Regions from separate parts of the Streptomyces sp. NPDC001980 genome, predicted to be linked through region 3. Evidence: riboswitches for the same ligand, from Rfam matches in the RefSeq annotation. Region 3 holds a riboswitch; each other region holds the start of a gene.
The links. Region 3 has a riboswitch for cyclic di-AMP ahead of ABT137_RS28495 (M23 family metallopeptidase). Riboswitches for the same ligand answer to the same signal wherever they lie in the genome.
Positions count from the first base shown of each region.

Region 1: linked by a shared signal. The riboswitch ahead of ABT137_RS29035 (C40 family peptidase) and the one ahead of ABT137_RS28495 (M23 family metallopeptidase) in region 3 are both predicted to bind cyclic di-AMP.
Region 2: linked by a shared signal. The riboswitch ahead of ABT137_RS30660 (M23 family metallopeptidase) and the one ahead of ABT137_RS28495 (M23 family metallopeptidase) in region 3 are both predicted to bind cyclic di-AMP.
Region 4: linked by a shared signal. The riboswitch ahead of ABT137_RS51085 (C40 family peptidase) and the one ahead of ABT137_RS28495 (M23 family metallopeptidase) in region 3 are both predicted to bind cyclic di-AMP.

Region 1 covers NZ_JBEOYD010000021.1:61,032-66,644, reverse strand. Annotated here, with positions in the region: gene ABT137_RS29045 (hypothetical protein) at 1-106, shown strand, start outside; gene ABT137_RS29040 (tellurite resistance/C4-dicarboxylate transporter family protein) at 128-1,096, opposite strand; gene ABT137_RS29035 (C40 family peptidase) at 1,306-2,460, opposite strand; cyclic di-AMP (ydaO/yuaA leader) riboswitch at 2,469-2,642, opposite strand; gene pcrA (DNA helicase PcrA) at 2,955-5,453, shown strand; gene ABT137_RS29025 (M23 family metallopeptidase) at 5,540-5,613, opposite strand, start outside.
Region 2 covers NZ_JBEOYD010000023.1:105,804-111,416, forward strand. Annotated here, with positions in the region: gene ABT137_RS30650 (tyrosine-protein phosphatase) at 1-742, opposite strand, end outside; gene ABT137_RS30655 (alpha-galactosidase) at 941-3,013, shown strand; cyclic di-AMP (ydaO/yuaA leader) riboswitch at 3,321-3,481, shown strand; gene ABT137_RS30660 (M23 family metallopeptidase) at 3,486-4,433, shown strand; gene ABT137_RS30665 (SGNH/GDSL hydrolase family protein) at 4,731-5,516, shown strand; gene ABT137_RS30670 (TetR/AcrR family transcriptional regulator) at 5,561-5,613, opposite strand, start outside.
Region 3 covers NZ_JBEOYD010000020.1:121,275-126,887, forward strand. Annotated here, with positions in the region: gene ABT137_RS28485 (HPr family phosphocarrier protein) at 92-373, shown strand; gene ABT137_RS28490 (GntR family transcriptional regulator) at 581-1,276, opposite strand; gene ABT137_RS28495 (M23 family metallopeptidase) at 1,497-2,252, opposite strand; cyclic di-AMP (ydaO/yuaA leader) riboswitch at 2,265-2,428, opposite strand; gene ABT137_RS28500 (M16 family metallopeptidase) at 2,621-4,009, opposite strand; gene ABT137_RS28505 (M16 family metallopeptidase) at 4,006-5,409, opposite strand.
Region 4 covers NZ_JBEOYD010000026.1:94,041-99,653, forward strand. Annotated here, with positions in the region: gene ABT137_RS32825 (NAD-dependent epimerase/dehydratase family protein) at 1-142, shown strand, start outside; gene ABT137_RS51085 (C40 family peptidase) at 159-2,363, opposite strand; cyclic di-AMP (ydaO/yuaA leader) riboswitch at 2,374-2,551, opposite strand; gene ABT137_RS32835 (DUF1996 domain-containing protein) at 2,958-4,937, shown strand; gene ABT137_RS32840 (lipoprotein) at 4,942-5,595, opposite strand.

The sequences.
Region 1 (5,613 bases), on a different contig from region 3:
GCTCGTCTACGTGAAACGGGACGACGAGAAGGTCGAGAAGGGCGCCTTCGGCCTGGTGGGTCTGCTCACGGTGGTGAACATCTTCATCGCCGTGCTGTGGACGTGACCCTCGGCATCCCCGGCATCCTCAGCGGGCCTTCCTGAGAGCGGCCCGGGCGCCCGCCGCCGCACCGGCCGCCACCGTCAGCCAGGCCGCCACCGTGACCCACACCAGCACCCGCCCCGGCCACTTCAGCCATGCACCGCCGACGGCGGCCGCGACCGACAGCGTCGCCGTCGCCGTCATCCCCATCGGGAACACCGTCGCCCAGCGGCGCACGTCGTAACGGAGCCGGGGCCATGCCACCTCCGCGGCCAGCAGGACGACGTACCAGGCCAGGTCCAGGACCAGCAGCGCCACCGTCACCACCCGCAGGACACCCCGGTCGTCGTCGTTCCACAGGTACAGCCGCGCACTGTCGGCGGACAGCAGCCGCGCCCCGGCCAGCGCCGAGATCGCGAGCGCGCCTCCCGCCACCCACTGGTCGCCGGGCCCCTGGGCGATCTGTCGCCACTCGAACCGGGGCACGGCGAGCCCGTACATCGCCAGCCCCAGCCAGAACAGGACCAGCGAGAGGTGCGCGAGCCACGCCGTGGTCACGGCCGCCGCCAGCGTCGCTCCCAGTACGGCCAGGCCCTGCGTGGCCACACAGGCCAGGAACACCGCGCCGGGCATCCTCGGCTTCCAGTGCCGCACGACGAGGACCAGCAACGGCGGCCACAGCACCACCGACAGCGCCAGCAGGGCCTCGGCCAGGGTCTGCCACCCGAGCGCCGAGAACCGTGTCCCCAGCATCGTGGTCGCGGCCACGGCGGTGAGCGCGCCCGGCGTCCGCGCCTCCTGCGCCCACCGCCGGCGATCGCGCGCCAGGCGTACGACGAAGTCCGCCGCCAGCGCCACCCACAGCACGCAGGTCAGCACCAGCGCCACCCGGGACACGGTCTCCGCGCCCGCCAGGTGCAACCCCACCGACATGATGCCGGTGGCCATCACGGCGGCCCCGGCCGCCGGCGGACGCTGCGCCCACCAGGCGCGGAGGGGGGAAATGCCGGACATGCCCCTGATGTTAGGGAGAGTCGGCCGCAGCACGAACGGGGCACGCGCGCGTGCGGCCCGAGAACCGCGCGACGGCGAGCCGGGGGCGTGCGGGGGAGCGGCCGGGTGCCATAGGGGAGAGGTGCGCCGTGGCGCTCGGAGTGGCGGGTTGCGAGCGGGAGCGGAGAAGCGGGCGGGGGCGCCCGAGGGATGGCGGGCGCCCCGTGGGGTCAGGCCGGGCGTACCACGCTGTGGATGATCGACTCGCCGCCGTAGTAGATCGACTCCTCCCGGACGTACGCGCCGGGCTTCGGGGCGTGGATCATCATGCCGTTGCCGATGTAGATGCCGACGTGACTGACGTCGTCGTAGAAGAAGACCAGGTCGCCGGGCTGGGCGTCGGCGAGGGAGACGGTGGTGCCGGCGTTCACCTGGTCGTAGGTGGTGCGCGGCAGGGAGACGCCCGCGGCCTTCCAGGCGGCCTGGGAGAGCCCGGAGCAGTCGTAGGAGCCGGGGCCGGTGGCGCCCCAGACGTACGGCTTGCCGATCTGCGCGCGGGCGAAGGCGATCGCCTTGGCGGCCTTCGTGGCATAGGCGGAGTCCGAGCCGGAGCCGGAACCCGAGTCGGAAGAGGAGCCGCCCGACGTCGAGGACGACGACGCCTTCTGGTCGGCCGCCGCGGCCTGCTGCTTCGCCAGCTCCGCCGCCTTGCGGTCCGCCGCTTCCTGCTGCCGCTTCTCGATCGCCGCCAGCCGGGCCTTCTCCGCGGCCGTCAGCTGCGACAGCAGTTCCCGCGCGGAGGCCAGCTTCGTCTGCACGGTGGTCTTGGCCGTCTTGAGGTCGCCCTGCGTCTCGGTGAGCGACTCGAGGCTCTGGGAGGCCTCCTGCCGCTTCTTCATGGTCGCGGACTGCTCGGTGACGTAGTCGTCGACCGCGCCCTTCTGGCGCGAGGTCAGACGGCTCATCAGCTGGTCCTGGTCGAAGTAGTCCTGGGGGCTGTCCGCGAGCAGGAAGGTCGCCGTGTCGGGGACGTCGGCCCCGGTCCGGTACTGGGCCGCCGCGAACGAACCCAGTTCCTCACGTGCCTTGTTGAGCCGGTCGGTGCGCCGGGCGACGTCGTCGAGCAGGGTGTCGACCTGCTTGCGCTGCCTGCCCGTCTGCTCCTTGGCCGTGTTGTACTTCTCGGTCGCCGACTCGGCCTGCCGGTAGAGGGCGTCGACCTTCTTCTCGACCTCCTCCAGGCTCGGCTTGCCGTCGTCGGAGGGCGCGGCCTCGGCCGTCTGGGAGAACAGGGCCATGGAGGTGAGGGCGGCGGTGGCCAGCGCGGGGGTGCGTATGCCTGCCGCGCGCGTTCCTGAGGGCCGGGACTTGCGGTGCGACGCCAACGGGGGCGACTCCTTCCAGTGTTCCGCCTACCGAGTTAGCTGTCGGGTTCGGGCGGGTGGTTCGGAAGGGTTGCCCTACGGTCCGTTCCCCGGAGGGGAGTCGGGACCGATTCACCCCGGGATCGGTGTGGGTCCCCGGCTCCGGATGCGCGGTGGCGCCCCGGACTCGGCGGAGGCCGTGCGGCCCGGCGATGTTCGCCGGTGGGGGTCGTACGGCCTGCCCGGCACGCTAGCCAACTCGTGTGGTCCCTGTGAAGTTTGATGTGCGATATGCCCGATACATTTTCGTGACCTCGGCGTTGCGATGTGTTCAGGCGGGGCGATCCGGGGTGTTATGGGCGACTTGCCCGGGAGGGTCGAACGGTTCGGGGTGAGCGTTCGCGGCTGCGTGACGCGCGTTGACCGGCCGTGACCGAGTGGATCTGTTCGGTCACCCGGGCGAGTTTTCGGGGCGGCGGCCGGTTGTCGGTGGGGCGCCCTAGACTCGGAGAGCGATGAGCAGCCTCTTTGACGACAGCTTCCTGGCGAGCCTCCAGGCCCCCCGCGGCCATGACGAGGAACCCCCGCCGCCGCCCGAGGACGAGCACGCTCCGGAGTCGATTCCGGACGATCTGTTCGGCGGGAAGTTCGACGCGCCCCCGGACCGGGACGCCTACTACCGCGACGGCGCCGCCCGCCCGGCCCTGGACCCGGCCGCGCTCCTGGAGGGGTTGAACGACAACCAGCGGGCGGCCGTCGTGCACGCCGGCTCCCCGCTGCTCATCGTGGCCGGCGCCGGTTCCGGCAAGACGCGCGTGCTCACCCACCGCATCGCGCACCTGCTCGGCGCGCGCAACGTGCACCCGGGCCAGATCCTCGCGATCACCTTCACCAACAAGGCCGCGGGCGAGATGAAGGAGCGCGTCGAGCACCTCGTCGGCCCGCGCGCGAACGCGATGTGGGTGATGACCTTCCACAGCGCCTGCGTGCGGATCCTGCGCCGGGAGAGCAAGAAGCTCGGCTTCACCTCCTCCTTCTCGATCTACGACGCGGCCGACTCCAAGCGCCTGATGGCCCTGGTCTGCCGCGACCTGGACCTCGACCCCAAGCGGTTCCCGCCGAAGTCGTTCAGCGCCCAGGTCAGCAACCTCAAGAACGAGCTGGTCGACGAGGAGGACTTCGCCGCCCGGGCGAGCGACGGCTTCGAGAAGACCCTCGCCCAGGCCTACGTCCTCTACCAGTCGCGGCTGCGCGAGGCGAACGCCCTCGACTTCGACGACCTGATCATGACGACGGTCAACCTGCTGCGTGCCTTCCCGGACGTCGCCGAGCACTACCGCCGGCGCTTCCGGCATGTCCTGGTCGACGAGTACCAGGACACCAACCACGCCCAGTACGCGCTCGTCCGCGAGCTGGTCGGCACCGGCACCGTCGCCCGCGCCGACGACGCCGACACCCCGCCCGGCGAGCACGACCTGCCCCCCGCCGAGCTCTGCGTCGTCGGTGACGCCGACCAGTCGATCTACGCCTTCCGGGGCGCGACGATCCGCAACATCCTCCAGTTCGAGGAGGACTACCCGAATGCGACGACGATCCTGCTGGAGCAGAACTACCGCTCCACGCAGACGATCCTGAGCGCCGCCAACGCGGTCATCGAGCGCAACGAGTCCCGCCGCCCGAAGAACCTGTGGACCAACGCGGGCGCGGGCGCGCAGATCACCGGCTACGTGGCCGACACCGAGCACGACGAGGCACAGTTCGTCGCCGAGGAGATAGACCGCCTGACGGACGCGGGCGAGGCGAAGGCGGGCGATGTCGCCGTCTTCTACCGCACCAACGCGCAGTCCCGTGTCTTCGAGGAGATCTTCATCCGGGTCGGCCTGCCCTACAAGGTCGTCGGCGGCGTCCGCTTCTACGAGCGCAAGGAGGTCCGGGACGTCCTGGCCTACCTGCGGGTGCTGGCCAACCCGGAGGACTCCGTCCCGCTCCGGCGCATCCTCAACGTCCCCAAGCGCGGCATCGGCGACCGCGCGGAGGCGATGATCGACGCCCTTGCCCAGCGCGAGAAGATCAGCTTCCCGCAGGCGCTCAGGCGCGTCGACGAGGCGTACGGCATGGCCGCACGGTCGACGAACGCGGTCAAGCGGTTCAACACGCTGATGGAGGACCTCCGTACGGTCGTGGAGTCCGGCGTCGGACCCGCCACGGTCCTGGAGGCGATCTACGAACGCACCGGATACCTGGCCGAGTTGCAGAACTCGACGGACCCGCAGGACGAGACCCGCATCGAGAACCTCCAGGAACTCGCCTCCGTGGCACTGGAGTTCGAGCAGGAGTCCGGTGAGGGTGAGCAGCCGGCCGGGCTCTCCGACTTCCTGGAGCGGGTGGCCCTGGTCGCCGACTCCGACCAGATCCCCGACGAGGACGAGAACGGCGACGGCGTCATCACCCTGATGACCCTGCACACCGCCAAGGGCCTCGAATTCCCGGTGGTGTTCCTGACCGGCATGGAGGACGGCGTCTTCCCGCACATGCGCGCCCTCGGCCAGACCAAGGAGCTGGAGGAGGAACGGCGGCTCGCCTACGTCGGCATCACGCGCGCGCGGGAGCGGCTGTACCTCACGCGGTCGGCGATGCGCAGCGCCTGGGGCCAGCCGTCGTACAACCCGCCCTCGCGCTTCCTGGAGGAGATCCCGGGCGCGTATCTGGAGTGGAAGCGGACCGGGGCGATGGCGCCGGTCTCCTCCGGGCCCGCCGCGGGTGTGGCGGCCTCGCTCTCCTCGACCCGCTCGCGCTCCTCGGCGTCGGGCGCGTCCGGCTTCGCCACCCGGCGGACCTCGGAGAAGCCGGTGGTCTCGCTGGCCGTCGGCGACCGTGTCACCCACGACCAGTTCGGCCTCGGCACGGTCGTCGCGGTGAAGGGCACGGGCGGCAACGCGGAGGCGACGATCGACTTCGGCGACACCAAGCCGAAGCGGCTGCTGCTGCGGTACGCGCCGGTGGAGAAGCTGTAGTCAGGGAGAAGACGTAGGGGTAAGGCGCAGGGAAGAAGGCGCGGTACCGGGCCGCGCTGCGGCGGGGCGCGCCGGTGTCGGCCGGGTCAGGTCGGGTCGAGCCCGTGGCTGCGCAGCCACGGCAGCGGGTCTATGGCGGCACCGCCGGCCGGCCTGACCT
Region 2 (5,613 bases), on a different contig from region 3:
CCTGCTCCAGGTACGTGTCGACGTCGCCCCACGTCTCCTCGATGCTCTCGAAGGCCGCCGTCAGGTACTCCGCGCGGGCATCGAAGAGCGGGCTCAGCAGCTCCATCACCTCGGGGCTGTACACACTGTCCCCGCTGCCGTTGCGCTTCACCTTGTAGCGGCGGTGCTTGGCGTTGGACTCCAGGTAGTCGGCGAGGATGGCGTCCCGCTCCACACCCACCGCGAGCAGGGTGACGGCTATGGAGATGCCTGCCCGGTCCTTGCCGGCCGCGCAGTGCATCAGCGCCGGGACGCTGTCCTCGGCGAGCGCGTGCAGCACGCGCGAGTGCTCGTCGGTGCGGTCCTTGACGATCGTGCGGTAGGAGTTGACCATCCGCGCCGCGGCCCTGCCGTCGCCCAGGAGCCCGCGCAACTGCTCGATGTCACCGTCGCGGACCATCGTCCAGAACTCGGCGCCGTGCGCCGGGTCGGTCAGCGGCAGATTCACGTTCCGTACGCCGGACAGCTCGACGTCCGGGCCCTCCAGCTTCTGGTCGGCCGCGTTGCGGAAGTCGAAGATCGTGTGCAGGCCGAGCGAGGCGAGGAACTCCGCGTCCGGTTCCGTCGCGTGCGCCAGATGGCCGCTGCGGAACAGCACGCCCGGCCGCACCCGGCGCCCGTCCACGGTCGGCAGGCCGCCCACGTCACGGAAGTTGCGCACACCGGCCAGCTCGGGCTCGGTCGACGGGACCTGCTGCGTCACGGGGGCTCCTCCAGGTCGGGCCCCGTCGGCGCTGCTCGTCGACGGGCACTGGACCGACCATACGACATCGGTTTCCACAGGCAATGAGTTGTCCACAGGCATCGCCTCCGAGGGCCGTGACCCTTGCCTCCGGAGCCCGTGGCCCTTGATGATGTTGGTGCTTGAGCGGATCTGTTGGCCCCTGTGTGAGGTTTCTCGATGCTGGACATCGCCGAAAACGGTCGTACCTGGCTCCTGTCGGGCCCCGGCAGCAGCTACGCGCTGCATCTGACGGAGGCCGACGAACTGCTCCACCTGCACTGGGGGCCGAGGATCCGGCTCGCCGACGCCGAAGAACTCAGCACCCGGGCACTGCCCGGCTACTGGGCCTTCGAGTCCCCGCTGGACGGCCGCGAGGAGTACCCCGTCGAGGGCGGCCCCCGCTTCGTCCGCCCCGCGCTGTCCGTGCGGACCGACGAGCGCCGGGGCACCGAGTGGACCTTCGACTCCTACGCGGTCGAGGAGGACGAGCTCCGGCTGCGCTTCACGGACGACGGCATCGTCATCACCCTGCACTACCGGATGCGCGGCGATGTCGTCGAGCGCTGGGTGACCGTCGGCAACGAGACACGCGCGCGCGTGGAGCTGCTCCGCGCCGACCCCGCCACCTGGACGCTCCCCGACCGCGAGGGGTGGCGGCTCTCCCAGCTGCACGGCCGCTGGGCCGCCGAGTCCCGGCTCACCAGCGCCCCGCTCACCTACGGCGAGAAGGTCATCGGCAGCCGCCGCGGCCACACCAGCCACCAGCACCTGCCCTGGGTCGCCCTCGACACCGACGCCACCGAGGAGCGCGGCGAGGTCTGGGGCTGCGCCCTCGGCTGGTCCGGCTCCTGGCGGATCGCGGTCGCCCAACTCCCCGACGCGCGCGTGCAGATCACCGGTGGCGCCGGCTACGACGACTCGGGCCTGCTGATGCTGGCCGAAGGCGAGTCGTACACCAGCCCCGTCTTCGCGGGCCTGTGGACCGACGGCGGCTTCGGCGGGGCCAGCCGCGCCTGGCACGCCTACCAGCGGGCGTACATCATCCCGGACGCCGACCAGGACCGGCCGGTGCTGTTCAACTCCTGGGAGGCCACCACCTTCGACATCTCCGAGGAGCAGCAGGCCACCCTCGCCCGCCGGGCCGCCGCGATCGGCGTCGAGCTGTTCGTGGTGGACGACGGCTGGTTCGGCGCCCGCACCAGCGACCGCGCCGGCCTCGGCGACTGGACGCCCAACCCCGACCGCTTCCCCAAGGGCCTCAAGCCCCTCGCCGAATACGTGCACGCCCTCGGCATGCAGTTCGGCATCTGGGTCGAGCCCGAGATGGTCAACGCGGACAGCGACCTGTACCGCGCGCACCCCGACTGGGTGCAGTACCAGCAGGGACGAAAGCGGACAGAACTCCGCAATCAGCTGGTCCTCAACCTCGCTCGCGAGGACGTTCAGGAGTACCTCTGGGAGCAGCTCGACACCCTGCTGTCCAGCGCCCCGATCGACTACGTCAAGTGGGACTTCAACCGCTGCTTCACGGACGCGGGCTGGCCCGGCGAGCCCTACCCGCAGCGCCTGTGGGTCGACCACGTGCGCGGGCTGTACGCCCTGCTCGACCGGATCCGGGCGGCCCACCCGAACGTCGCCATCGAGTCCTGCTCCGGCGGTGGCGGGCGGATCGACCTCGGGATCATGAGCCGCACCGACGAGGTGTGGACATCCGACAACACCGACCCGCTGGACCGGCTCGCCATCCAGCACGGCTTCAGCCAGATCCACCCCGCCCGGGTGATGTCGGCCTGGGTCACCGACAGCCCGAACCACCAGCTCAACGGCCGGGTCAGCAGCCTGCGTTTCCGGTTCGTCAGCTCCATGGCCGGGGCGCTCGGTGTCGGCGGTGACCTCTCGCAGTGGACCGAGGAGGAGCTCGCCGAGGCCGGCCGCTGGGTGGAGCTCTACAAGGAGATCCGGCCCCAGGTGCAGCGCGGCGACCAGTTCCGGCTGCGGCCGCCGACCGGCGGGCTCAGCGCCGTGCAGTACACGCTCGGCGACGAGACCGTCGTGCTCGCCTGGCTGCAGGCGCAGAGCTACGGCGAGCCGGCGCCGGCGCTGCGGCTCCAGGGGCTCGACCCGACAGCGTCGTACGAATGCCGCGAAACGGGCGAAGTGTATGGGGGTGCCGTTCTGTTGCATCACGGGCTGCACACCGGCCTGAAGGGCGACCTGGATGCGGCAGTCATCCGGCTTCGTCGGATCTGACGTATCTGTCCGAATTAGCACCTTCATTACAACTCGCTGCGTAATAAGGGGACGTGGTGTGACGTGCGTGAGGAGCGTCATATTCGTGACCGTCCGTCGCGCGTCATGTTCACGTAATTCCGGCGCATTCCAAGAAGATTGGAAAATCGAATAGGTCGGAATTTACGGAGGGTGACCGTTATTTCCGGCAACGGATCAAGTGAAACCCGGACGGCCGGAACCGGCTGCTTGTCCACGTCCGTCCTACTCGCTTACGTTCGCCACACATCCGGGCGGAACGCCGAATCCTGCCGCCGCCCGGAGTCCCCACACACACTCACCCGTGCCCGGCAGGAGCGGGGGACCCGCCAGGTATGACCGCCTGTTCCGGTTCCCGGGACGGCTAGGGGTGTAGCCACGTCTTCCCGCGTGGCCGGGCAGCTCCAGCCCGAACCCGACAGCTCACCTCGCAGGCGCAGGAGAGGAATGCGCCATGCCCGCGAAGGGTAAGCACCGCCGCCCCAAGTCCCAGCGTTTCACCCGCTCGATGGCCGTCGCCGGAACCGGTGGCGCCGCGCTGGCTCTGCCGCTGATGGGGGCCACCGGCGCCCACGCGGCCGCTACGCAGTCCGTTTCCGAAAAGGCCACGCAGTCGCTTCCGGCGGTCGAGAAGACCGCGGTAAAGGAGACGGTCGCGCAGAATTCCGGCGCCGCGCATTCCGCACACCGCGTCTACACGGTGGTGCCCGGCGACTATCTCTCGAAGATCGCCCGCGACCACAACGTCCGCGGCGGCTGGCACCGGCTCTACGCCGACAACCGGCAGGCCGTCGGCGACAACCCCTCGCTGATCCACCCCGGCCTCAAGCTCACCCTCGGCGGCCGGCACACCGCGACGGCGGACTCCTCGGACTCCGGCTCCCGTTCGCAGGCGCAGTCGAACCCGCAGTCGAACCCGCAGTCGAACCCGCAGTCGTCCACCTCGTCCTCGGCCTCCTCGGACGGCTCCGACGGTTCGGTCACGACCGCCTCCGGCTTCGCCCTCCCGGTCACCGGTGGCGCCGTCGGCACCGGCTACCACGTGGCCGGCAGCATGTGGTCCAGCGGCTACCACACGGGCGTCGACTTCGTCGTCCCGACCGGCACCCCGGTCAAGGCCGTCGGCGCCGGTACGGTCGTCACGGCCGGCTGGGGCGGCGCCTACGGCAACCAGGTCGTCATCCGGCTCGCCGACGGCTACTACGCGCAGTACGGCCACCTCTCCGCCCTCTCGGTCTCGGTCGGCCAGACCGTGACCGTGGGCCAGCAGGTCGGCCTCTCCGGCGCGACCGGCAACGTGACCGGCCCGCACCTCCACTTCGAGATCCGCACCACCCCCGACTACGGCTCGGACGTGGACCCGGTCGCCTACCTCCGCTCCAAGGGCGTCGCCGTCGGCTGACCCGGCGCCCCCACTGGTCTGACACTGGTCTGACACGCACTCCGAAGGCCGGACCCCGATCCCCGGGTCCGGCCTTCGGTGTTTCGCGTTCGATGTTTCCGGGGCCGCCCCGCGCGAGCGCACATCCACGATCAACCCGTCAACGTCGCTGATCAGAGCCTTATTCCAGGTTTGGCAAAGTATTTAAAAGTGTCTTATCTCACCGAGAGTCAACCCCTTATTACGGTCGCGTAGGTCACAGCCGAAGGTGAATCATGGTCCGATGTGGGAGACGACGCGAAGAGTGACAATGCATCAGTGATCGGGTCGTACGCGGCGGTGGGGGACAGCTTCACCGAGGGCGTGGGAGACCCCGGCCCCGACGGGGCGTTCGTCGGCTGGGCCGACCGGTTCGCGGTACTGCTGTCCGACCGGCGGCCCGAGGGCGACTTCAGTTACACCAACCTCGCCGTGCGCGGGAAACTGCTCGACCAGATCGTGGCGGACCAGGTGCCGCAGGCCCTGGAACTCGCCCCGGACCTGGTCTCCTTCAGCGCGGGCGGCAACGACATCATCCGCCCCGGCACCGACCCCGACGAGGTGGCCGAGCGGTTCGAGCGGGCCGTGGCCCAGCTGACCGAGGCCGTCGGCACGGTGCTGGTGACCACCGGGTTCGACACCCGGGGCGTGCCCGTCCTCAAGCATCTGCGCGGCAAGATCGCCACGTACAACGGACATGTCCGGGCCATCGCCGACCGGTACGGCTGCCCGGTCCTGGACCTGTGGTCCCTCAAGACCGTGCAGGACCGGCGGGCCTGGGACGGTGACCGCCTGCACCTGTCCCCCGAGGGACACACGCGCGTGGCGCTGCGCGCCGGTCAGGTGCTCGGCATCGAGGTACCGGCCGACCCGGACCAGCCGTGGCCCCCGCTGCCGCCCCGCGGCACCCTGGAGGTCCGACGCGACGACGTGCACTGGGCCCGCGAGTACCTCGTCCCGTGGATCGGGCGGCGGCTGCGCGGCGAGTCCTCCGGCGACCACGTGACGGCCAAGGGGGCGCTCTCCCCGGACGACATCAAGATGCGGATCGCTTCCGTGGCCTGAGGCGGCACCGGCGGGTAAGGGGTGGCCTTCTTGCGGGCCGCCCCTTACTGCTGCTCGGACAGCCCCAGTTCGCGTGCCAGCGCCTCGTCGACCCACT
Region 3 (5,613 bases):
CACACCCGGAGGGGCTCACGTCCCCTCCGGGCATGCTTCACGATGTGGGAAACTGGTCTAGACAACCCTGAACACCGAAGGGCAGCATCACATGGCTGAGCGCCGCGTCAACGTCGGCTGGGCCGAGGGCCTCCACGCCCGCCCCGCTTCCATCTTCGTCCGAGCCGCCACGGCCGCAGGCGTCCCGATGACGATCGCCAAGGCCGGGGGCAACCCCGTCAACGCGGCCTCCATGCTGGCTGTCCTGGGGCTGGGCGCCCAGGGCGGCGAGGAGATCGTCCTCGCCTCCGACGCCGAGGGCGCGGACGCCGCTCTCGACCGCCTGGCCAAGCTGGTCGCCGAGGGTCTCGAGGAACTCCCCGAGACCGTCTGAGCGACCTGCGCCCGCACGTCCGGGGCCGCGCCACTCCCACGGGGGTCGGCGCGGCCTCGTCGTTTCCCCGCCGCCCGTACCGGGCCGTCCGTCATGTGCCGCAATTCCCACACGTTAGGAGCGCGACCGCGAATTCCCGGCGCGCGTGAATTCGGGCAGCGAAAATACGCCCCGCCGAATAACACCTCTTTGTATACGGCGCGCGTGTTAATGCCGCAGGCCCGACATGTTTACGGGGTGTTGCGAAGTCCTCACACCGTTCGCCCGTTCGGCGGCACCGGGAAAGCGCAGCCGATGGGAGACCGTCGAGCGCTCGGTGTGCAGGGCCGTGACCGCCCGGGCGCGGTCGCCGTCGCCGCGCGCCACCGCGTCCACGATGGCGCCGTGCTCCGTCCAGGACTCCACGGGGTTGGCAGGCGTCTCCACGGTGTACATCCAGGCGATCTTGTGGCGCAGCTGGGTGAGTGTCGAGGTCAGGGCGTGGCTGCCGGAGGCCTGCGCAAGGGTCTCGTGGAACCAGCCCCCCAGGGAGCGCAGGTCCTCGCTGTTGCCCCGCCTGGCCCGCTCCTGCCCCAGCCTGACCAGTCCGCGCAGCACCTTGAGGTGGGCCTCGGTGCGGCGCTGGGCGGCCCGGGAGGCGCCGAGCGGCTCCAGGAGCATGCGCATCTCCAGCAGGTCGGCGGCCTCCTGCTCGGTCGGTTCGGCGACGCAGGCGCCCGCGTGCCGGCGCGTCACCACGAAGCCCTCCGCCTCCAGGGTGCGCAGGGCCTCACGGACGGGGACGCGCGAGACCCCGTAGCGGCGGGCCAGGAGTTCCTCGGTGAGCCGGCTGCCGCGCTCGTAGACACCCGCGACGATGTCGTCCCGGATCGCCGTGCATACCGAGTGCGCCGGAATACGCATGACCGACCTCCGCCTTAATCCCCGTGAAACGCCGCCGAGTGACGCCCGTTCCGTGACTCTATTGCAATGAGCCGGAATTTCCGACGGGGGGCCGGAATCCAGGGATATATTTTGGACAGTGGGGGCACGAAAACGACGAAAGCCCCGGCACTGAGGCCGGGGCTTCGCAAGATCTCACCGGATGTCGTTCGAGCTTCGCCCGGAGTGAGATCGGCTCGCGTCAGACGTTCACGCCGTGCTTGCGGAGGTAGGCGACCGGGTCGACGTCGGAGCCGTACTCGGGGGTCGTACGGGCCTCGAAGTGGAGGTGGGGACCGGTCGTGTTGCCGGTCGCGCCGGAGAGGCCGATCTGCTGGCCCGGGGTGACCTTCTGCCCCACCGAGACGCCGATGGACGAGAGGTGCCCGTACTGGGTGTACATGCCGTCGGCCATCTTGATGACGATCTCGTTGCCGTACGCCCCGCCCCAGCCGGTGGAGACGACCGTGCCGGTGCCGACCGCGTGCACGGCCGTGCCGCTCGCGGCGTGGAAGTCGATGCCGGTGTGGGCGCCGGAGGACCACAGGGAGCCGCCGGTCTTGTAGCCGGTGGAGACGTAGGAGTCGCTGATCGGTGCGACGAAGGTGTTGAGGCGCTTGCGCTCGGCCTCGCGGGCGGCACGCACCTTGGCCGCGCGCTCCTTCTTGGCCTGCTCCGCGGCCTTCTTGCGGGCGACCTCCTCGGCCGCCTTGCGCTCGGCGACCGCCTGCTGGGCGGCGGCCTGGGCGTCGATCTGCTCGGCGACGGAGTCGCTGATCGTGATGACCGGGGTGAGGCCGGTCTGCTCCACGGAGTTCTCGGCGGCGAGCGCCGGGGCGGCGGAGACGGTGCCGACGACACCGGTGGTGGTGAGGGCCGCGATGCCGGCGGCCTGCGCGGTGGTGCGCTTCACCCGGCCGGGACGACGGTGCTTCCCGGAGGCGCACATGAACGCCATGTAGAGGCTGGTCCTTTCCTTCCCTCTCGCCTACCGGGTTAGCTGACGGGTTCGGAGCAGGAAGGTCTCCTACGGGCCCCCTCACGACACGCGCGGGCGCCCGATTCACCCCAGGGACTGCGTGGGTCCCCGGCTCCCCTGGCTCGCGCCGTACGGGGACTCGGCGATGACTGTCCGGTGCCGCGGACGCGGCGCGATGCCTGACGGACAGCCCGGAAGAACCTACGAGGGCCCGCCTTCCATGCTCAAACGGAACACTGTTTTTGTCGCGCATCCCACAGGGCAGACAGGCAACCTCTGCCCCAATTCGGACATTCCAGAGCCCTGGTGACCGGGTGGCCGCCAGGGCTCTGCACACGCGCGTGCCGCTACTCCGCGGCGACGACCGTGACTTCGCCGATCCCGAGCGCCTCGACGGGCTCCTTGATCTGTGCCGCGTCCCCGACGAGGACGGTCACCAGGCGGTCCACCGGGAAGGCGTTCACGACCGCCGCGGTGGCCTCCACGGTGCCGGTGGCGGCCAGTTGCCGGTACAGCGTGGCCTGGAAGTCGTCGGGCAGGTACTGCTCGACCTGGTCGGCCAGGGTGCTCGCGACGGCCGCCGCCGTCTCGAACTTGAGCGGCGCCACCCCGACGAGGTTCTGCACGGCCACGTCGCGCTCGGCGTCCGTGAGGCCCTCGGCGGCGAGCGTGCGCAGCACCGTCCACAGGTCCGTCAGGGCCGGTCCGGTGTTCGGGGTGTCCACGGAGCCGCTGATGGCGAGCATCGAGGCGCCGGTGCCGTCGGGGGCGGACCGCAGGACCTGCCCGAAGGAACGGACGCCGTAGGTGTAGCCCTTCTCCTCGCGCAGGACGCGGTCCAGGCGGGAGGTGAGGGTGCCGCCCAGGCAGTAGGTGCCGAGCACCTGGGCCGGCCACACGCGGTCGTGCCGGTCGCCGCCGACGCGGCCGATGAGCAGCTGGGTCTGGACGGCGCCGGGGCGGTCCACGATGACGACCCGGCCGGTGTCGTCGGCGGTCACCTGCGGGACCGGGCGGGGCTGCGCGGTGGAACCGCGCCAGGCGCCCAGGGTCTCGCCGAGCAGCTCGTCCAGGTCGATGCCGGTCAGGTCGCCGACGACGACCGCGGTGGCCGTGCCGGGGCGGATGTGCCGGTCGAAGAAGGCACGTACGGCGGCCGCGTCGATCTTCTCGACGGTGTCCTCGGTGCCCGGGCGTGGGCGGGACATCCGCGCGGTGGACGGGAACAGCTGCTTGTAGAGCTCCTTGGCGGCGCGGCGGCCGGGGTTGGCCAGCTCGTGCGGGATCTCGTCGAGGCGGTTGCGGACCAGCCGCTCGACCTCGCTCTCGGCGAACGCGGGGGCCCGCAGGGCGTCGGAGAGCAGCCCGAGGCCCTTGGCGAGCCGGGAGGCCGGGACCTCCAGGCTGATGCGGACGCCGGGGTGGTCGGCGTGCGCGTCGAGGGTGGCGCCGGCCCGCTCCAGCTCGGCGGCGTACTCCTCGGCGGAGTGCTTGTCGGTGCCCTCGGAGAACGCGCGCGCCATGATCGTGGCGACGCCGTCCAGGCCGGCCGGCTCGGCGTCCAGGGGCGCGTCCAGGAGCACCTCCACGGCGACGACCTGCTGGCCGGGGCGGTGGCAGCGCAGCACGGTCAGGCCGTTGTCCAGGGTGCCGCGCTCGGGGGCCGGGAAGGCCCAGGGCCTGGCCTCGCCCGGCTGCGGCTGGGGGTGGAAGTCCATGGTGGCGAGCTCGGTCACTTGGCCGTCTCCTCGTTCTCGTTGCCGGCCTCTACGGTGGCTTCCTTCTCCGGGTCCTCGCCGCGCCCCGCCTCCTGGGTGTGCTCCGCGGACTCCGCGGACAGCGGTTCGTAGACGAGCACCGCGCGGTTGTCGGGACGCAGCCGGGCCTTGGCGACCTCCTGGACCTCCTCCGGGGTGACCGTCAGGACGCGCTGGACGGCGGTCAGGGCGAGCTGCGGGTCGCCGAACAGGACGGCGAAGCGGCACAGTTCGTCCGCGCGGCCCGCGACGGTGCCGAGCCGGTCCAGCCACTCGCGCTCCAACTGGGCCTGGGCGCGCTCCATTTCCTCGGGCGTCGGGCCCTCCTCGGCGAACCGGGCGAGCTCCTCGTCGATGGCGGCCTCGATGACCGGCACCTCGACGTCACCGGAGGTCTTCACGTCCAGCCAGCCGAGCGAGGGCGCCCCGGCGAGCCGCAGCAGGCCGAAGCCGGCCGCGACGGCCGTACGGTCGCGCCGTACCAGGCGGTTGTAGAGCCGGGAGGACTCGCCGCCGCCGAGGACGGTGAGGGCCAGGTCGGCCGCGTCGGACACGCGCGTGCCGTCCTCCGGGAGCCGGTAGGCGGCCATCAGCGCCCGCGCGGGGACCTCCTCCACGACGACCTCGCGCAGCTGCCCGCCCATGATGTCGGGCAGCGAGCCGTCACGCGGGGTCGGCTTGCCGTCGTGCGCCGGGATGGAACCGAAGTACTTCTCGACCCAGGCGAGGGTCTGCTCCGGGTCGATGTCGCCGACGACCGACAGGACGGCGTTGTTGGGCGCGTAGTAGGTGCGGAAGAACGCGCGCGCGTCCTCCAGGGTGGCCGCGTCCAGGTCCGCCATCGAGCCGATCGGCGTGTGGTGGTAGGGGTGGCCCTCCGGGTAGGCGAGCGCGGTCAGCTTCTCGAAGGCCGTGCCGTAGGGGACGTTGTCGTAGCGCTGGCGGCGCTCGTTCTTGACGACGTCCCGCTGGTTCTCCATCGACTCGTCGTCCAGGGCGGCGAGCAGCGAGCCCATGCGGTCGGCCTCCAGCCAGAGGGCGAGCTCCAGCTGGTGGGCGGGCATGGTCTCGAAGTAGTTGGTGCGCTCGAAGCTGGTGGTGCCGTTGAGCGAGCCGCCTGCGCCCTGGACGAGCTCGAAGTGGCCGTTGCCCTTCACCTGGGCGGAGCCCTGGAACATCAGGTGCTCGAAAAGGTGAGCCAGGCCGGTACGGCCCTTGACTTCGTGCCGGGAACCGACGTCGTACCAGAGGCAGACCGCCGCGACCGGGGTCAGGTGGTCCTCGGAGAGCACCACGCGCAGACCGTTGGCCAAGCGGTGCTCGGTCGCTGCCAGGCCTCCGGAGCCTGTCTCGGCCGTGGTCGTGTGACCCATGGGCATGTACGTCCCTTCGCTCGCGGAAGCGGTCCCGAACCGCGGTTTTTCTGCCGGTCCTGCCACTGTATGCAAGCGTGCGGGGGCCGGGCGAAGTTCCCGCACGACGTACGCCCACAGCGGATCGCGTAGCCTGCGTCCGACCCGCCTCGAATGTCTCCGGGCCGCGCTCCGGGCGGCTTCCGGGCACCGGGGCGGGCCGCGGAGACC
Region 4 (5,613 bases), on a different contig from region 3:
CTACATACGCAACCACCTCGGCATCCGCTTCCGCGTCGACAACGGCCGCAGCGTCAACGAACTGGGCCTCGCCTACCGGCCCGTCGAGGAGACCCTCCTGGACCACCACGAGAGCTGGCGCACCCGGCGGCGGAGGGTCTGAGCCCGACGGCCGGGGGTCAGGCCGGGCGGATCACGCGGTGGATCGCCGACTCCCCGGCGTTGTAGATCGACTCCTCGCGGATGAGCGCCCCGGGGCTCGGCGCGTGCACCATCGCGCCGCCGCCCGCGTAGATCCCGACGTGACTGTCGTCGTCGAAGAAGAAGACCAGGTCACCGGGCTCGACGGCGGCCAGCGTGATCGGGGTGCCGGCCAGGGTCTGCTCCGGCGCGGTGCGCGGCAGCGATACGCCGGCGGCGCGCCAGGCGGCCTGGGTCAGGCTGGAGGCGTCGTACGCCCCCGGCCCGGTCGCTCCCCAGACACACGGCCGGCCTATCTGCTCCCGCGCGAACGCCAGCGCCTTCATGGCCTTGCCCGGCTCGGCCCCGGCGCCCGGCTGGAGGAAGACGCCGGGGTCGGCGTAGGCGCCGGGCGCGGCCGCGGGGAGAACCGGGGCGGGGACCTGCGGGGGTGCGGTCGGCAGGGGCGTGGTGGGGAGCGGGGCGGTGACGACCGGGGCGGGGGCGGCAGTGGGCATCGCCATGGTGGGCGGGGCCGCCATCATCGCCTCGGGCGGCGCGGTCATGGCCGTCGGCATCGCGGCCATCGCCGGTGCGAGGGGTGCCGTCATGGGCGCTGTCATCGGGGCCGCCATGGGTGCCCCCATCTGCGCGGGCATCTGCGCGGGCATAGCGGCGGCGGGCGCTGCCATCGCCGTGGGCATGGCCATGGTGGCGGCGTAGGCGTAGGCGTAGGCGCCGTCGGGCTGCATGCCTGCCGCGTAGGAGCCGTACATGTCGGCGGCGGGTGCCGCGGCGAAGGGCGCGGCCGGCGGCATGGTGGCCATCGGCGTCGCGGGGGCGACGGGAGCCGCCGTGGGGTACGCGGCGTAGGCGTAGGCGGTGTCGGCGGCGACCGGAGGGATGTCGGCGTAGGCGGCAGGCGCGTTCGGCGACATGACCCGGAAGCCGCCGGGGTCCATCGGGCCGGGGGCCGGGGCGGGCGCCGCGGTCGGGAAGACGCCGCTGTCCGTGGGGGCGGCGGTCGGGAAGGCGCCCGTGTTCGTGGGAGCCGCCGTCGGGAAGACGCTGGTGCTCGCCATGGGGTCCGCGGTCGGGAAGGCGCTCGTGCTCATGGGGTCCGGGGTCGGGACGGCGCCCGCGTCGCCCGGGGTCGGCATCGGGAACGAGCCCGTGGCACCCGGCGTCATGATGCGGAAGGAACCGGTGTCCCCCGGGGACGGGGCCGGACCCTGGGCGGTGCCCGCGTCCATGGTGGACGCGGTCTGGTAGGTCCCGCCGCCCGAACCGCCCGGGGTCATGACGCGGAAGCCGCCCGCGTCCGCCGCGGCCCGGGTCGGGGCGCTGTCGGCACCCCCCGGGGTCATGATGCGGAAGGTACCGGTGTCCGACGGGGACACGATCGGGATGCCGCCCGTCTCGGTCACCGCCGGGAGCGCGCGCGTGGCGGCGGCCGAGTCGCCCCGGAAGGAGCCGCTGCCGGTGCGCTGGTTCGGTATGCCGACCGCGGGAGCCTGCCACTGCTGCGCCGGGACCTGGGCCTCGGGCGTGGGCCAGGGACTGGGCGCCGCCGGAGCGGCCTGGGCGACCGGGATCGGGGCCGGTGCCGGGTCGAGGGCGGCGATCGCGCGCTGCCCGGTGCGCTGGAACAGCACCTCGCGCGCCTTGGCGAGCTTGAGCTGGTTCTTGGTCTTGGAGGTACCCGGCGTGGCTCGCTGCGGCGCGGCGGCGGGCAGCGCCCTCGGCGCACCCGAAGGCGCCGCCGGCAGCGCCGTCGCGGGCCCCGCCGTCAACTCCAGCCTCGGGCGCGCCGGCAGCTCGCGGACGACCTCGATCTCGCTCTGCGCGGACGGCCCCGCGGTCAGCTCCAGCCGGGCCGGTCCGGAGTCCTCCAGCTGGCCGAGCAGGTCGGCGGCCATGGAGCTGACGGGCCGCCGCGGGCCGGGTCGGTCGGGCTGCCGGTCGGACGGAAGTGCGGCCGGCACGCTCGGCCCCAGCTTCGAACGCGCCCCCTCGAACCACTCCCGGGCGATGTTGTCGAGGCCCGGGTCGTCGCGACGGGGCCGCTTGAACAGCGGGACGCCGCGTGAACGCGAGCCCCCGCTCATCGCACGGGTGGCGTTGTAGTTCCCGGTGGCGTTCTCGGCCTGGTCGTAGAGGCTGTCGATCCGCTGTCGAACCTCGTCACGGCTTTCGGGCGCCATTGAGGGGTCGTGCTCCTTCCGTACTCCGCCTACCGAGTTAGCTGTCGGGTTCGGGCGCGGTGAAGTCCGGAAGGCATGCCCTACGGCCTCTGCCCTTGCGGACGGTCGGCCGATTCACCCCAGTGTTCGGTTGGGTCCCCGGCTCCGGATCCGCCCCTGAGGGGCACCGGACTCGGCGGAGGCCGCGCGGCCCGACGGGATTCGCCGGGGGGAGCCGAGCGGCTTGCCCGTCAACTTAGCCAACTTGTGTCACTCGTGTGAAGGTTGAAGTGGCTAATGTCCGATACGTAATTGTGATGTTCGTCGTAGCGTTCGAAACTCGACCGTAGGGCACGGCATTTCGCGCGCTTCCATTGCATTCGCAGGGTCACCGAGGCGTTGCCGTCGGTCGCGTCCCCCTGCTCCGGAACGCCCGCTTTCTGTGAGGTCACCGTGAATTCGTGGGTCTGTTGAACACAGTGGCGTCACGTGTCGTATAGGGCGGGGGATTTCTATGCCCGGCCGCCCACGACATGCAGGGGAACGACCTTGAGACCCAACAGGCGCAGACGCCCGACCGGCGCACAACGCGCGACCTTCGCAGCGGTCGCCCTGATGCTCGGCGGCGGAGGACTGGTCGCGGTGAACGTCTATGCCTCGGCCACCGAGAGCGGCGGAGACCAGGGCCAGGTCGCCACCGGCCAGGTGCTGTCCGCGCCCACGATCTACTGCCCCGACGTCGGCAGCCGGCTCACGGCGGTGCCCGACGGCGCCCGGGCCGACGTCGACCGTGAACTCGCCCAGCTGGACCAGCAGATCGCGGCCGCCTACCAGCAACTCACGGCGTCCGCCGCCGAGATCGAGCAGAACCCCGGCGTCGCCGACCAGGCGATCATCGACCCGCTGAAGGAGAAGCGGTCCGAGTCGATCCAGCGCATCGCGGACGCCATCGACCGCGAGGGCGACCGCCCGCAGGGCCTCGACGACCTCGCCGCCTGCACCCTGCGCTCCTCGAACCAGGGCGACGGGCAGTCGGCCACCCCCCAGGACGGTGCCACGCCGAGCCAGAGCGGCCAGGGCAGCGCCGCGCCGAGCCAGGGCACCGGCGCCGGCGGCCAGGGCGGCAACGGCCCGGTCGCCGCCGACTACGCGGACATCACCTCCGTCCAGCCCAACGTCTCGACCCCGGCCGAGCAGCCCGGCGGCTCCACCGGCACCTTCTCCTCCAGCTGTGGCGTCAACGCGAACGGACTGTTCAACTCGGACAACGTGATCGTCGCGCCCGGTGTCTCCAACGGCGCCCACCACTTCCACGACTACATCGGCAACCAGTCCAACAACGCCTTCGCCAGCGACCAGGACCTCGCGAACGCCGACACCAGCTGCGCGGACCAGGGCGACAAGTCCACGTACTACTGGCCCGTGCTGCGGCTGCAGAACGGCAAGCAGGAGCGGGACGCCGACAAGCCGGGCGGCGGCACCGAGGGCAACGCCGGGCAGATCGTGACGGCGAAGGAGGTCACGCTGACCTTCGAGGGCAACCCGACCTCCAAGGTCACCGAGATGCCGCGGCTGCTGCGCATCATCACCGGCGACGCCAAGGCGTTCGTCAACGGCCCGGCCAACGCCAACGCCTCCTGGAGCTGCACCGGTTACGAGGACCGGCAGCTCAAGGACAAGTACCCACTCTGCCCGTCGGGCAGTGACGTCGTGCGCACGTTCAGGTTCCAGAGCTGCTGGGACGGCCGGAACATCGACAGCGCCAACCACCGCACCCACGTGGCGTTCGAGGCCCCCGACGGGAGCTGCCCGGCCGGCTTCCAGGCCATCCCGCAGCTGGTGCAGCGCATCGTCTACGCCGTGGACGCGCCGAGCCTCCAGGACGGCGGCCGTACGGTCCCGCTGTTCGCGGTGGACTCGTTCCCCGAGCAGCTGCACAAGCCGGTCACCGACCACGGAGACTTCATCAACGTCTTCGACGAGAGCCTGATGCGGACGATGGTCGACTGCATCAACTCCGGCCGCACGTGCGGTGCGGGGGCCGGCGAGCAGCCGCCGTCCCAGAGCGCGGAGCCGTCCGAACCGAGCGAGACCGCCAGCCCGGTCGCGCCGCCGGCCGAGTCGCAGAGCGCCGAGCCGTCCGAGCCGGCGACCGAGCAGCCGTCGTCCGACCAGCCGTCCTCCGACCAGCCGTCGTCCGAGCCCCCGGCCGGCACCCCGGTTACGGAGACCGCCTCCGCCCCCGGCTCCGGCTCCGGCGGCACCGAGCTGCCGAGGGTCTACGCGACTCCGTCGCCGAAGAAGACGTCGACCACGAAGTCGTCGGGCGGCGGTGTGATCAGCGAGCCGACGCAGCGGGCCGACACCGAGGCACCGACCGGTAACACCGCTGCGCCGACCGACACCGCGGTCGCCGCCCCGGCCGGCCAGGAGACCCCGGCCACCGGTTCCGGGACGGAGCCCCAGACCGAGCCCCAGGCCGTCCAGGGCGGTCTCGCCGAGACCGGCGCCCACCTGTGGCCCGCGGTCTTCGGCGGCCTGCTGCTGGCCTGCGGGGCCGCGTTGCTGTGGCGCACCAAGCGGAACTCGGTCTGACCTCTCACCTGCTGCGCAGCGTGTCCTGGGCGAGCTCGAACGCGGGGAGCATCTCGTCGTGCTCCGCGCTGTCGAGCCCGCCCAGGTGCAGGACGACCGGGCCCTTCGGGGTGACCACGGCGAGCGCGGACTCCTTCTTGGTCTCCTCCAGCAGCTTGCTGGTGTACAGGTAGTCGACCCGCACCCCGGAGAGTCCGCCCGTGGTGAAGGTCCGGTACGTCGCCCGGCCGGTGTTGTGCTCGGCGGCCACGAACGCCCGGAGCACGGCGCGCGCGTCGCCGCTGCCGGGTTTGCCGGTCCACGCCCTCAAGTAGCCGATGTTCCCGGCGGGTTTGGCGTCGATCTCGCAGACCATGGTCACCGGGCCCTGGTGCAGCAGGCCGTCCACGACCTCCTCGGTGATGTCGTCGTCCGTGCCGGCGGAGGCGACGGCGGCGAGGTCGTCGACGGCCTCCGCCTTCCAGCCCTTGGCGGTGTCGAACACCACCGGCAGCTCGCAGGCCGAACCGGCGGCGCCGATCGAGCCCCCGCGCTGCGCCGCCGCAGCGGACGCGTGACCCGACTCGGTCACCTCGACGGCGCGCGGCGTGGCGCCGCATCCCGCCAGCAGTGCCACGAACAGCCCGGTCAGTGCCACTCCGCCCCCGTGGGTCCCCACTCTTTACCTCCCCTTGGT